One region of the Nonomuraea sp. NPDC050663 genome, then DNA from elsewhere that is predicted to be linked to it. Evidence: riboswitches for the same ligand, from Rfam matches in the RefSeq annotation. Region 1 holds a riboswitch; the other holds the start of a gene.

Region 1 (7,276 bases):
CACCCGTGCCGCCCGGCCGCCCCGCACGACCGCTCCCCGCACGCCGACGCCCCGGTTTCGCACGCGGCGCGCCAGTGCCCAGAGCGGGTAGCCCGCGAGGATCACCGCGAACAGCGCGAGCGCCGCGAGCTGCGCCGCCGCCGACTCCCACCAGGCCATCGGCGGCACCGGCACCGTCAGCGACGTCTGGCGGGGGAGCGTGCCCACCTGCTCCCCGCGGGGCAGCCGTCCCGACGTGACCTCGCCCACCCAGCGGCCGACGCTCTCGGCGTACCCGGGCGCCAGCTCCTCCGAGCGGGTGACGCCGCCGTCGTGGGTGACGTGCGCGGCGTGCTCGGCCCCTGCGAAGAAGCGCAGCGTGTAGTGGTCGTGGGAGAGCGCGCGGGCCATCAGCCCCGGCGTCTCCTGCGGCGGGGTGAGCAGGTCGCCGTCGCCCCAGACGCCCAGTACGGGCTGACGCACGCGGCCGAGCACGCCCGCCGCGTCGTGGTGGGCCTCGGCGAACATGCCGCCGTCGGCCAGCAGCCGGTAGAAGGAGGGCACGGCGTGGCCGGGCAGCGAGCCGGAGACCCCGGCCCGGCGCAGCGAGTCGGCGACGGCCCAGCTCTGCTGACGCAGCGGCTCCATCGCGTTGCCGCCCACGGTCACCACGAACGCCACCTGCTCCGAGCGGGAGGCGGCCAGCGGGGCGACCCATCCGCCCTCGCTGATCCCCAGGACGCCCACCTTGCCGGGGTCGACGCCGGGCCGGCCGCGCAGGGCGCCCACCGCGCCGAGCGCGTCGGTGGCCAGCTCCTGGTAGCTGCGCCGGGTGAGCGAGTAGCCGGCCGAACGTTTGTCGTAGACCAGGACGGACAGGCCCTGCCGGGCGAAGGCCACCGCCTCGGTCATGAGCGTCGTGCGCTTGTTGCCGCTGCCCGAGCCGTGGATCAGGACGATGCCCGGACGGCCGGGCGGGGCCTCGGCGGGGGAGACGACGGTGCCGTGCAGCGTGATCCCGTGGCCGGGGAAGCTGACCTCCGTCGTGGTCAGGTCCGCCGGTACGGCAGGCGGCGTCGTGCTCAGGACGAGCGCTAAGAGGAGAGATTTCACCATATTGCCGACGGTACTCTGCCGAGACTTCTCTGCAAACAAGTGTCTGCAGAATTCGTTCGGCGGAAGGAGTAAGGTCATCCCCATGGAGGAGCCGTGGATGCTCGACGACCCGGCCAGGCTCAAGGCCCTGGCCCATCCGATGCGCCAGCAGATGCTGCGCCACCTCGAGGTGCACGGCCCCGCCACCTCGACGACGCTCGGCGACCTGCTCGGCGCCAAGACCGGCACGACGAGCTACCACCTGCGCCAGCTGGAGAAGTACGGCTTCATCGAGGAGATCCCCGAACGTTCGGCGGGGCGTGAGCGCTGGTGGCGCAGGAGCGGTCCCGGCGACATCCGCCTGCCCACGCCCGACCAGCTCCCCCCGGAAGGCCGCGACGCGCTCATGGCCTTCCACCGCGTGGCGCTGGAGGAGGACCGGCAGCTGCTCGACAGCCTGCCGGCCGCCTACGCCGCCGACCCCGACTGGGTGCTGGCCTCGCGCGGGCTCGCCTGGCTGACCAAGGCCGAGGTGCGCGAGTTCTTCGACGACTACATGCGGCTGCTGCGTGCCTACCAGGAGCGCCGCACGGAGGGGTCCAGGCCGGTCCAGCTGCGTTTCTTCACCGTCCCGGCCGACGACTGATCATCGCCCGAAGGCCTCCTTCTCGCCGCGCTCGAACGAGCGTCGCCACCACCACGACCACAGCAGCTCCAGCGGCTTGCTGTCGATCTTGGCGAGCACCTCGCGCAGTTGCTCGCCGCGCAGGCCGTACAGCGCCCACGAGGCCATGAACGGCAGCTCGCGCATGCCGTACGCGGACTGGAACTCCTTGTCGAGCCGCTCCCAGTCGGCCTGCGACAGCAGGCGCTGCACCAGGGCCATCGCCTCGCTCTCCTCGTGCTCCAGGTGCCGGTGCAGGCGCTGGGCCAGCGTGCGCAGGCGTCCGAGGAGCGCGTCGCGCGCCTCCTCGTCGGCGTGCTCGCCCAGCCGGCCGAACCCGGCGTCGCAGCCCACCAGCAGCGGGTCGATCTCGGCGTGCTCGCTCTCCATGCCGTCGAGGGTGGCCAGCGCGAGCACGTCGCCCGCGGCCCGCTCGCGCAGTAACGGCCACAGGGCGCTGTCCTCGCCGGTGTGGTGCTTGTGCAGGATCAGGTGGAAGCGGTCCCACCGCCGGGCCAGGGCCCGCCAGGTGGCGCGCTCGGCGATCGGGACGCGGGCGACGGCCTCGCAGAAGGCGGTCAGGTCGCGGCGGAAGGCGTGGTGCACCAGGTACATGGCGCTCAGGTCGACCGGCCCCGCGGGCGCGGCGGCCTGGCCGGGGAGCATCAGTTGAGTCATGCCGTCAGGGTGCGGCACCCCACTTGGAAGTGACTCCAATCCTGATTTGTCGCCATCTCGGACCGATGTGTAACTCGCCGTGATCTGTGCATAACCTCTGGTAACAGATAGATCGTCGGGGGAGGGCGTCCATGCGGCGTCGGCAGTTCTTCGCGCTCGGGCTGGGGGTGGCCGCCAGCACCGCCGCCCTGGCCGCCTGCGGTTCCGGGCCGGGAACGGCGTCGCGGCTGGGTCCCGTCTCGGTCGTGGCCGCCGCCGCGCCGTGGACGCCGATGGCCCAGGCGTACGGCAGGGCGCTGGAGCAGCGGGGCTTCCCCCTCGCCGGACGCGACACCACCGGGCCGATCACCACGATCACCGTCACCGGCCTGCCCGCCCTGGCCGCCGCCGAGCTCAACCACGGCCGCCCGATCCTGGAGGTGGCCACCCCGCTGGCCCGCCTGGCCGGCGAGCCCGTCGTCGTCGTGGTCCCCGGGGGTTCGCGCTACACCCACTTCGACGCCTTCGCCGCGCAACTGGTCGCCGACCCCGCCCGCACCTTCCTGGCCGGAGGCCCCACGGGGGAGACCGACCACGTGCTGTTCGGGCTGATCGCCCGCGGTGTGGGCGCCGACTCGCGCCTGGTCGACTACTCCGGCTACGCCGCCAGCGCCGACTCCGTGCCGGCCCTGCTCAACGGCGCCGCGGCCGCCGCCGCGGGAACCCTCGACGCCTGGCGGCCGCACATCGCCCAGCGCCGCGTCCGGGTGCTCGCCGTCTCGACCGACGAGCGGGTCCCGGAGGTCGACGCGCCGACACTGAAGGAGTGCGGCGTCCGGGTCGACTTCGCCGAGTGGTGCGCCGCCTTCGGCCCGAAGGACATGGCCGACCCCGCCCGGCAGGCCGCGATGGCCGCCTGCGACGAGGCCGCCTACTCCGACCAGTGGCTCGACGCCTGCCGCAGCCGGGGCTGGACGCCGATGCCGCTCAGCGGCGAGGACTTCCGCGTCTGGCTGACCTCGGAGGTCGACCGTACCAGGGACGTGCTCATCGATCTCGGACTGCTCGACACGCCCGCCACAACATACCGGGGGTAGTTGCGGTCTGCGCCACTAGATGTAGGATCCTGCCCGTTGCTGGTTCGCCGCCCACACCAGGGTGGCGGAGCAAAAGGGAACCCCGTGCGAATCGGGGACTGCCCCGCAGCGGTGAGTGGGAACGACCGCCGTCATCGAGCACTGGGCGCATCACGCGCCTGGGAAGCGACGGCCAGTAGGAAGCATTGACGAGCCCACGAGTCCGAAGACCTGCCAGCGACGTGTCCATCCATGGGCCTCGAGGGCGGCTCCAGGGAGCTCCGTGCTCGCCTGCCTGCCCTCATACGGGGAAGAGCTCGCGAGGAGAGAGCGTGACACAGATCGTTTCCGCCGACCGCCGGCTGGCCATCGAGGAAGCCGCGGCACGGGTGATCGCCGACCCGGCCAACTCCAGGATCGCCGCCCGCCTGCTGGCCGAGGAGATCGCCGACGAGGCGGCCACGCACGGGGTGCGGTCGTTCTCCGAGTCGATCGCCGCCACCCACGCGGAAGGACTCGTCCAGGACTCCCTGGCCGCCTTCGTCGCGGCGCACGCCGGCGCGCTGGACGCCCTCGTCGACGACGACGCCGACGGGCGCTTCGAGTACTTCGGCCTGCGCACCGTCTACGACCGTTACCTGCTGCGCCACCCCGCCACCCGCGCGGTGCTGGAGCGCCCGCAGCACTTCTTCCTGCGGGTGGCCTGCGGCCTGTCCGACAGCGTCGAGGAGGCCGCCGAGCTCTACCGGCTCATGTCCGGCCTGGCCTACCTGCCGTCGTCGCCCACGCTGTTCAACTCCGGCGCCAGGCGTCCGCAGCTGTCGTCGTGCTTCCTGCTCGACTCGCCGCGCGACGAGCTCGAGGGCATCTACGACCGCTACGCCCAGGTCGCGCGGCTGTCGAAGTACGCCGGGGGCATCGGCATCGCCTGGACCCGGGTGCGCTCGCGCGGCTCGCTCATCCGCGGCACCAACGGCCACTCCAACGGCATCGTGCCCTGGCTGCGCACCCTCGACTCCAGCGTCGCCGCCGTCAACCAGGGCGGGCGCCGCAAGGGAGCCGCCTGCGTCTACCTCGAGTCCTGGCACGCCGACATCGAGGAGTTCCTGGAGCTGCGCGACAACACCGGCGAGGAGGCCCGCCGCACGCACAACCTCAACCTGGCCAACTGGATCCCCGACGAGTTCATGCGCAGGGTCGAGGCCGACGCCGACTGGTCGCTGTTCGACCCCAAGGCCGTCCCGCACCTGACCGACCTGTACGGCGACGCCTTCGACGAGGCCTACCGCCGGGCCGAGGCCGAGGGCCTGGCCACCAGGACCATCCCGGCCCGCACCCTCTACGGCCGCATGATGCGCACCCTGGCCCAGACCGGCAACGGCTGGATGACCTTCAAGGACGCCGCCAACCGCACCTCCAACCAGACCGCGCGGCCCGAGAACGTCATCCACCTGTCGAACCTGTGCACCGAGATCCTCGAGGTCACCAGCGACGCCGAGACCGCCGTCTGCAACCTCGGCTCGATCAACCTGGCCGCCCACGTGGCCGGCGGCGACGTCGACTTCGTGCGGCTGCGCGCGACCGTCCGCACCGCCGTACGGTTCCTCGACAAGACCATCGACCTGGGCTTCTACCCGACGCCCGAGGCCGAGCGCGCCAACCGGAAGTGGCGGCCGATCGGGCTGGGCGTGATGGGCCTGGCCGACGTCTTCTTCGCCCTGCGCCTGCCCTTCGACTCCCCGCAGGCCAGGGAGCTGTCCACGCGGATCGCCGAGGAGATCGCGCTGGCCGCCTACGACACCTCCGCCGACCTCGCGGTCGAGCGCGGGCGGCACCCCTCGTACGGCGACACGCGGGCCTTCCGGGGCGTGCTGCATCCCGACCACTACGGCGCGGCGACGAGCGTCGCGTGGGCCGCGCTGCGCTCCAAGATCGCCAAGACGGGTCTGCGCAACTCGCTGATGATCGCGATCGCGCCCACCGCGACGATCGCCTCCATCGCCGGATGCTACGAGTGCATCGAGCCGCAGGTCTCCAACGTCTTCAAGCGCGAGACCCTGTCGGGGGAGTTCCTCCAGGTCAACCGCTACCTCGTGCGCGACCTGCAGGAGCGCGGGCTGTGGACCCAGGAGATGCGCGACGCGATCAAGCGCGCCGACGGGTCCGTGCAGGACATCCCCGGCATCCCCGCCGACCTGCGGCAGCTCTACCGCACCGCCTGGGAGCTGCCCCAGAAGGCGCTGATCGACCTGGCGGCCGCGCGCATGCCGTACATCGACCAGTCGCAGTCGCTCAACCTCTTCATGGCCAGCCCCACCATCGGCAAGCTCTCGTCGATGTACGCCTACGCCTGGAAGAGCGGCCTGAAGACCACCTACTACCTGCGCTCGCGCCCCGCGACGCGCATCGCCCAGACGACGGTCACCGCCCAGGAGGCCGTGGCCTGCTCCCTTGAGAACCCCGAGTACTGCGAGGCGTGCCAGTGATGTTGCTCGACCCCGGAATGGACCTGACCCTGCGCCCGATGCGCTACCCGGACTTCTACGAGCGTTACCGGGCCGCCATCCGCAACACCTGGACGGTCGAGGAGATCGACCTCCACACCGACCTGGCCGACCTGCCCAGGATGACCGCCCAGGAGCGCCACCTGATCAACCGGCTGGTGGCCTTCTTCGCCACCGGCGACTCGATCGTCGCCAACAACCTGGTGCTCAACCTCTACCAGCACGTCAACGCCCCCGAGGCGCGCCTCTACCTCAGCAGGCAACTGTTCGAAGAGGCCGTGCACGTGCAGTTCTACCTGACGCTGCTCGACACCTACCTGCCCGACCTGGACGAGCGGATCAAGGCCTTCGCCGCCGTCGAGAACATCCCCTCGATCCGCGACAAGGCGGACTTCTGCTTCAAGTGGATCGACTCCCTGGGCGACCTGCGCGAGCTGCGTTCCCGCGAGGACCGCCGGGCCTTCCTGCTCAACCTGATCTGCTTCGCCGCCTGCATCGAGGGACTGTTCTTCTACGGCGCGTTCGCCTACGTCTACTGGTTCCGCTCCCGCGGCCTGCTCCAGGGCCTGGCCACCGGGACGAACTGGGTCTTCCGCGACGAGTCCATGCACATGGAGTTCGCCTTCAGCGTCGTCGACACCGTGCGCGCGGAGGAGCCCGGCCTGTTCGACGCCGACCTGGACAAGCAGGTCGTGGAGATGCTGGAGGAGGCGGTCGCCGCCGAGCTCGCCTTCGCCCGCGACCTGTGCGGCGACGGCATGCCCGGCATGAGCGCCGAGCAGATGCGCCAATACCTGGAATACGTCGCCGACCAGCGCCTGGTCCGCCTCGGCTTCGGCCGCAGGTACGGCACGGCCAACCCGTTCGCGTTCATGGAGCTGCAGGACGTCCAGGAACTCGCGAACTTCTTCGAACGGCGTGTCTCCGCCTACCAGGTGGCCGTGGAGGGCAATGTGACCTTTGACGAGGCTTTCTGATGTGATTGGACCATGAGTTTGTCCCAGAATTTGCTCAACCTGGCGGGCGGCGTTCTCGGAGCCGTCATCGTGGTCGAGCTGATCCGGAGACTCCTCATCCGAGCCACCACCAAGTGGTCGGCGGCCGAGCCGTTCCTGCGCCGTTGTGTCTGGCCGGGCTTCGCGGTCGCCGTCCTGGTGGCCTTCAACATCGGCTTCCTGCCCAACATGTTCGGCACCGACACGCAGGAGCAGGAGGTCGCCGCCCAGGTCGACCACGTGCTGGGCCTGCTCACCATCGTCGCCGCCACCTGGCTGGTCATCCAGGCCACCTACGCCGTCACC
Region 2 (7,276 bases), on a different contig from region 1:
CTGCGTAAGCGCGCGCGGTGCGGATGGTCGCTGAGGTCCGCCCGGACTACCCGACCGAGTGGGCCGCGATCAACGCGGTCGCCGCCAAGCTCGGCATCGGCACCGCCGAGACCCTGCGCAAATAGGTCCGCCAAGCCCAGATCGACGAAGGACAACGGCCAGGCACCACCACCGATGAGGCCGAAGAGTTGAAGCGGTTGCGGCGGGAGAACGCCGAGCTGCACCGGGCTAACGAGATCCTGAAGGCCGCCTCGGCTTTCTTCGCGGCCGAGCTCGACCGGCCGCACACGCACTCGTGACCTTTATCGACGAACACCGCGAGCTGTTCGGTGTCGAGCCGATCTGCCGTGTGCTGACCAAGCACGGCCTTGCCATCTCGCCCAGCACCTACTACGCCGCCAAGAACAGGCGGCCATCGGCTCGAGCGCTCCGCGACGCCGAGCTGGACGAGCACATCCGGCGCATCCACACCACCAACTACGGCGTATACGGCGCCCGCAAAGTCTGGCGGCAGCTGCTCCGCGAGGGCCACCAGGTCGCCCGATGCACGGTCGAGCGGCGGATGCGTGCCCTGGGCCTGCAAGGAGTCCGCCGCGGCAAGAAGATCCGCACCACCACGGCCGATCCCGGCCATCAGAGGGCAGGCGATTTGGTCAGGCGTGACTTCACCGCGCCCCGGCCGGACACGGTCTGGGTCGCTGACTTCACCTACGTGGCCGCCTGGTGCGGGATCGTCTACGTCGCCTTCGTCGTCGATGTCTACTCCAGGGCGATCGTCGGCTGGGCGGCCGCGCTGTCCAAGCGCGCCGGCCTGGTGCTGGACGCCCTGGACATGGCGTTGTGGAGGCGTGACCGGGCCGGACGCCCCGCCGGGCCCGGCCTGGTTCATCACTCGGACGCCGGCAGCCAATACACCTGTTTCCGCTTCACCGCCCACCTGATGACCGCGGGCATCGACGCCTCCATCGGCACGGTCGGGGACGCGCTGGACCATGCGCTGATGGAATCGCAGATCGGCCTGTTCAAGACCGAGCTGATCAAACCCTGCGAGCCCTGGCGCAGCCTGGCCGAAGTGGAACTGGCCACCGCCGAATGGGTCGAGTGGTTCAACACGACCTGCCTGCGCTCCTCGATCGGCGATATCCCACCGGTGGAGTACGAAGCCTTCTACTACGCTCAACACCAGCCCAACGAGACCGTTGGAATCAACCCCTGAGCTCTCCATCAAAGCCGGGGCGCTTCATCCCCCTCGCCACGGAGGCCGTTGACGCCTGCTTGTTCACAACCATCTGCCGTTCGACGTGACCGGCGACCGTTGACGGTTGCCGCCTGGGCCAGTTGTCATCCGCGCTCCAGGTCACTATCCGTAACCAGCCTCCGCGCCGGCGAGCAATCGGTGCAGACAAATGAACTCAACCCGCACCCTTGCGGATCACTGGCGCGAGGTGGCTCGCGCGCCCCGCCGTGTGGCCGCTCTCCAGTTGTTCGGCGGCGCGTGCGGGGAGATCTCCAGAGTAAGGGGTTCGGTGACGGAATGGGGGCTCTGAGCAGCAGGCCCTTTATGGCTGTCTAGTTCGGGAGAATGCCTGTCGCATCAGCAGTCAGTCGATGCCGGTGGCGGCGATCAGAAGTGGTGTGAATGCAGTGTTGCGTGCCCAATCCCAGGGCGCTTGGGCCGCAGCAGAGGCTGTGGCCCGCTGCGTTCGCGTGGGCGGGATCTCTGGTATTCATCGTGCCATCACTCAGAGGCCTGGGGCGAAGGGCGAGGGCTCGGCCCAATAGGCAGAGCCTCCACCCTCTGGAGTGCTATTTCCAGCCCGATACGAGCGTCAGCTAGCTATTTCTCAAGCTGAGGCGTACTCTCCCGTATTGCGTCGGGAGGTGCCGTCTGCGTTATGTCCTCAAACTCAACGAATTCTATTGTGAGTTCGCCTGGTTTGAGGACTATCTTCCTGACCATGCGTCCTCGCATAGTTTTCAATGCGAACCCTAGGAGGATGATGAGTGCCAGGAGCGGCACTCCTCCTACGGTGAGGGCGTGCCACCAATCGACCACCATGCGCGTTTCCTGTCAAGAGAAGGCCATGCGCTGTGAGCGCCGCTTGCGATCTTCTGCTGGATCAGCTTGCGAGAGTCGTCCTCCGACAGAGCGGTGGCTCTGAGGTGCTCGAAGGCGAATTCGTAGTCGGCGACCAGCTCGAGATCCTCGACGATGCGGGCTCCGTAGAGCGACTCCAAGTACACAGCATCGTCGAGATCCTGGAACTTCACATGGACGAAGACGCCCGTGTTGATCGGATGCCTGCCGTCCAAGGGGAGGACTCGCACGCTCACATGCTGGAGCAGAGACTGCTCAAGCAGGCGCTACTGGCGGTCCATCCGGGCTTCGACCTGTGAGCGGATGCCGCTCTGGGTGATGCGGGCGACACCACGGGCGGCCACGATGACCTCACGGGCGCAAGTCCTCGGGTTGCAGAAGCCCCGGCATGAGCTGGGGTTCTCAGCCTCGATGCTCGATGGCTTCCGCCTCCAGCCCCAGCAGCGTTATGTACTCCTGAGGCAGGGCGTCTTCGTCATCTTCCCACCACCCGCGCTGGTCGGCGTCGTGGAGCAGACCGATAAGTTCGTCGAGCTTGTCTGCGTCGAGCTCGAAGAGCGCGGCCAGCGCCTCGATGTCGCCCACGCCCGGCATGGTCTTGGACGATTCGAGGCGGCTCATCTTGCGGGTTCCGGTGCCTGCCGCCCATCATGGGCAGAGCCCGGTTCGCTGCAAGGATGAGCTGATCAGCTCCCATGCCCGAGACAGTGGCTCCTCGGACAACACGTCTGCGGGCAGCAGCGGCCCGCCGATCTCCGGTTCCAAGACGAGCCGGATGAGGTCATGAAGCCGACCCGGGTCCGGATCGCCGACGATGCCGGCAGCCGCGGATCGGCGTCGAGGATGCGTTGATGATCGGCCGGAGGAGTGAACGCGGGGCAGTCGCCTCAGCTGGCGAGGTGCGATGGAGCCGAGCGTGAGGCTGAGATGCTCCTGCCCCCACCAGTGCCGGTCGAGCCGGATGCCGGATCTGCTCTCAGCAGCGGCGAAGGCTGACGACTGCCACGTCATCAGCCGCCGATCCCCGCGCGCGACCGGCAGCTGATCCAGCCACGCGTATTCCGTCTCCGGCGTCATCGTCGCCGGGGCCATGGGGTCGAACAAGGCGATCAGTGATCTGCCTGCGGCGTAGCCCATCATGGTCTGCGCGTTGATCGTCCAGTACAGCGCGAGTGCTTGGCCGGTGGCGGAGAGTTGGACCAGCCGAATCATCGCCCTGCTGCAAACCGGCTCGACCACGACGAGCCAGCCGTCATGGTGGCCGACCAGGGCACCGGCGTTCGATTCCGGATGTTCGACGTCACTTCAGCGGGCGGAAAGGACCCACTCGGGGTTGGCCACTAAGGCCGAGCAGAGCTCGTCCATGTCCATCCCGCTCACCCAGGTGACCGCTCCCTGATGGGGTATGAAATCGTCGGCGTAGGGATCCACCTGGTTCATCCTGCTCTCCCAGGGGCGGAGGTGATCACGACATTCCGCCGATGTGAGCCGCTTCGTCGGCTCACGGTTCCGAGAACGCAACACGCCGACAATCACGCCGGACCGACCGAGTACGCCTGGTTGCCGATATGCCGCGATCCACCCTGGCGGCCCGGCCATGGATCCGTCGATATGCCGATCTAGCCCAGCATGGGGGTAAGTCCCTGGATCGGGGGGAGGTGCACCACCGTGCCTGATGCGCCGCTCGCGTCGACCGTTCGGCCCGGATCGGGGTCTGGCGGGGGCTGGTGCGAGCGGATGGAGTGAGCAAGCGGCCCGGCGCCGTGTCCCTCCGCGACGGCTCGGGCGCGCCCACGAGGAGCACACTCCCGAGGATCGGCGCTCTCTTCTATGAGGCGGTAGTTGACGCTAAAGGGTTGGAAGGATACATTCCGGTAGATTTCACAGCAGTTCAGGGGAAATCCGGTGAGATGCCGGTGCGGACGCGCCACTGTATCCAGGACTCAGATCCTGGGAGCCAGGTCGCCTGAACGGCCGTGACCTCATTGCACGGGACGCGATATCCCTGAGGAGGCACGATGAGCGGACTGTCCGCTCCCACCACTATTCCCTTGCCACGCCTGCGTGTCTGGCTGCTGGCCGTACCCGTACTGCTGCTGATCGCCTACCTGGTCCTGATGGACAACGGGGCGGTCTCGCAGACCGGTGCCCTCCTCCACGAACTCATGCACGACGGGCGTCATCTGCTCGGCGTGCCGTGCCACTAGGAGCGGGCGTGATTCGGACCCTTGTGGTCAGGGGGCTGCTGCTTGGCCTCCTGGCCGGACTCGTCGCGGGCGGATTCGCCTTCTTCGTCGGTGAGCCGCGGATCGACAGTGCGATCGCGCTGGAGGAGGCGGCCGCCGCGGCGGCGCCTGCGGAACCCGAGCCTGCCGGGCACAGCCATGACGTGGAGATCAGCCGTCCGGTGCAGAAGGCCGGGTTGTTCCTGGCCACCGGACTGTACGGCCTGGCAGTGGGTGGAGTGTGCGCCCTGGTGATCGCGGGATTGCGCGGTCGTGTCGGGCCGAGGAACGAGGGCGGGCTGGCGCTGGCCGTCGCCGGGACGGCGTTCGTGGCCGTCATTCTTGTTCCCTTCCTGAAATATCCGGCCAACCCACCTGCCGTCGGTGACCCGGAGACGATCAACAGCCGCACGGTCCTGTATGTGGTGATGCTTCTGGTCGGCCTGGCCGCGACCGCCGTCGCGGTCGCCGTCTCGCGCAGGATCGCCGCCGGATCCTGGCAGCGCTGGATCGGCGCGGTGGCCGCCTTCCTGGTGCCGGTGATCGCCGCGTGGGTGCTGCTGCCGACGATCAACGAGGTACCCGACGGCTTCCCCGCCACGTTGTTGTGGGAGTTCCGGGTGGCCTCGCTGGGCACGCAGCTGGTGTTCTGGGCGGCGTTCGGCGTGCTGTTCGGGTGGGTCTCCGAGCGGGCATCCCGGCGTGCTGACGCCCTGGTCGCCGCCTGAGCGGCATGTTGCTCGTCCGGCATGCCGCGACTCCTGGCATGCGCGCTGCGTGCTTTCCCGCCGACGAGGACGCGGACCGGGCCTCGCTGGCCACGGCCGCGTCCCTGTCGGCGCGTATCGGGAAGGCGTCGTCCTTGTCGACGCGTATCAGGGAGGCGGGGTTCGCCTGGGTGTCGCCCGCCCCGGCCGCCGCGCAGACCGCGATGGCGCTGGGGTGGGAGGCTCGCCCGGTCGCGGCTCTGGCCGAGGCCGACCATGGGCGCTGGCGCGGCCTGCCGTACACGCAGGTCGCCGAAGACGAGCCTGAGGCGCTGGCCGCGTGGCTCGCCGATCCGGAGGCCGCGCCCCACGGTGGTGAAAGCCTGGCGGCGCTCGCCACGCGCGTCGCGGGGTGGATGGAGTCCGTGCGCGACGAGCCCGAGATCGTGGCGGTCTGCGACGCCGGTGCGATCAGAGCCGCCCTCGGTCACGCGCTCGGGCTCGGCCCGGCGCGGGCCGCCCTGTTCGATCTCGCGCCGCTGTCCACCACGCGGCTCGCGCCCGGTCGTGGCGGATGGCGCGTCGCCCATGTCAACCGGAAGGCCACGTCTTGACGATCACCTACCCGTTCAGCGCCGTCGTCGGACTCGACGACCTCAAGCTCGCGCTGCTGCTCAACGCAGTGTCGCCGCGCGTGGGAGGGGTGCTGGTGCGCGGCGAGAAGGGCACCGCCAAGTCCACGATCGTCCGCGCCCTGGCCGGCCAGCTGCCTGCTGTGCGGGTCGTGGCGGGCTGCCGCTTCGCCTGCGACCCGGCGGCGCCGGATCCCGGGTGCCCCGACGGCCCGCACGAGCCGGGCGAGCAGCGGTCTGTACGGCCGGCGGCGCTGGTCGAGCTGCCGGTGGGCGCCTCGGAGGACCGGCTGGCCGGTTCCCTGGACGTCGAGCGTGCGCTCACCGAGGGGGTGAAAGCCTTCGAGCCTGGCCTGCTGGCCGCCGCGCACCGGGGCGTGCTCTACGTCGACGAGGTCAACCTGCTCCACGACCATCTCGTCGACCTGCTGCTCGACGCGGCTGCCCTGGGCACCTGCTACGTCGAGCGGGAGTCGGTCTCGGTACGGCACGCGGCCCGTTTCCTGCTGGTCGGCACCATGAATCCGGAGGAGGGGGAGCTGCGGCCACAGCTTCTGGACCGTTTCGGCCTGACCGTCGAGGTGCGGGCCTCGCGCGACCCCGGGGAACGGGCGGAGGTGATCCGCCGCAGGCTGGCCTTCGACGCCGATCCCGACGCCTTCGCCGCCCGCTGGACCGGCGCCGAGTCGAAGCTGGCCGAGCGCATCGCCCTGGCTCGGGCGAGGCTGGCGGACGTGCGGTTGCCCGATGCGCGGCTGCGCCAGATCTCGACGGTCTGCGCGGCGTTCGAGGTCGATGGGCTGCGGGCGGACCTGGTGACCGCCCATGCCGCCATCGCGCACGCGGCCTGGCACGGGCGCGATCGGGTGACGACCGAGGACGTGCGGGCGACCGCCCGCCTGGCCCTGCCGCACCGCCGGCGGCGCGACCCCTTCGACGCGCCGGGGCTGGATGAGGAGCTGCTGGACCGGCTGCTGGCGGAGACCTCGGGAGACGACGACCCGCCGGACGGAGGCCCGGACGGCGGCACAGACGGAGGCACAGACAGCGGCCCGGACAGCGGCACAGACGGCCCGCCGGGACCCGACGGGCCTGACCACGACACACCGCCCGACCAGGACCGGAACGGGCCGCAGAACCGGGACGGGTCACAGGACCAGGAGAGGGCCTCGGGCGAGCACCGGCCCGGCCCGGACGGCGCCGATGGCACACAAGCCGATGGCACCCAAAAGGCCACAGACCCGGCCTCCGGAACAGCCGAACCCGGGCCTGAGTCCGGCACCGCGCAGGTGGCCGCGGTGGCGGCGCCGTACCGGGTGCCGCTGCTCGAGGTGCCCGGTGTAGGCGAGGGTGCGGCGGGGCGGCGTTCCCGCTCGCGGACGCCGCGCGGCCGGGCCACCGGCTCCCGCCACCCGGACGGCCGGGTTCGTGACCTGCACCTGGTCGCCACACTGCTGGCCGCCGCCCCCCACCAGCGGCAGCGCGGCAGGACCGGAGACGGGCTGCGGCTGCGGCAGGAGGACCTGCGCGAGACCGTCCGCGAAGGGCGGGAGGGCAACCTCGTGCTCTTCGTCGTCGACGCGAGCGGCTCGATGGCGGCCCGCAAACGCATGA

The links. Region 1 has a riboswitch for cobalamin ahead of ACIBH1_RS21365 (ribonucleoside-diphosphate reductase subunit alpha). Riboswitches for the same ligand answer to the same signal wherever they lie in the genome.
Positions count from the first base shown of each region.
Region 2: linked by a shared signal. The riboswitch ahead of ACIBH1_RS42955 (CbtB-domain containing protein) and the one ahead of ACIBH1_RS21365 (ribonucleoside-diphosphate reductase subunit alpha) in region 1 are both predicted to bind cobalamin.

Region 1 is NZ_JBITGL010000006.1:230,398-237,673, reverse strand. It holds gene ACIBH1_RS21385 (alpha/beta hydrolase) at 1-1,095, opposite strand, end outside; gene ACIBH1_RS21380 (ArsR/SmtB family transcription factor) at 1,178-1,720, shown strand; gene ACIBH1_RS21375 (hemerythrin domain-containing protein) at 1,721-2,416, opposite strand; gene ACIBH1_RS21370 (tripartite tricarboxylate transporter substrate-binding protein) at 2,548-3,492, shown strand; cobalamin riboswitch at 3,516-3,725, shown strand; gene ACIBH1_RS21365 (ribonucleoside-diphosphate reductase subunit alpha) at 3,804-5,957, shown strand; gene ACIBH1_RS21360 (ribonucleotide-diphosphate reductase subunit beta) at 5,957-6,952, shown strand; gene ACIBH1_RS21355 (mechanosensitive ion channel family protein) at 6,965-7,276, shown strand, end outside.
Region 2 is NZ_JBITGL010000022.1:110,729-118,004, forward strand. It holds partial or broken gene ACIBH1_RS42930 (IS3 family transposase) at 24-1,216, shown strand; gene ACIBH1_RS42935 (Scr1 family TA system antitoxin-like transcriptional regulator) at 2,026-2,328, opposite strand; gene ACIBH1_RS42940 (hypothetical protein) at 2,501-2,683, opposite strand; gene ACIBH1_RS42945 (hypothetical protein) at 2,747-3,310, opposite strand; gene ACIBH1_RS42950 (hypothetical protein) at 3,404-3,538, opposite strand; cobalamin riboswitch at 3,954-4,083, shown strand; gene ACIBH1_RS42955 (CbtB-domain containing protein) at 4,117-4,305, shown strand; gene ACIBH1_RS42960 (CbtA family protein) at 4,314-5,051, shown strand; gene ACIBH1_RS42965 (histidine phosphatase family protein) at 5,057-5,644, shown strand; gene ACIBH1_RS42970 (putative cobaltochelatase) at 5,641-7,276, shown strand, end outside.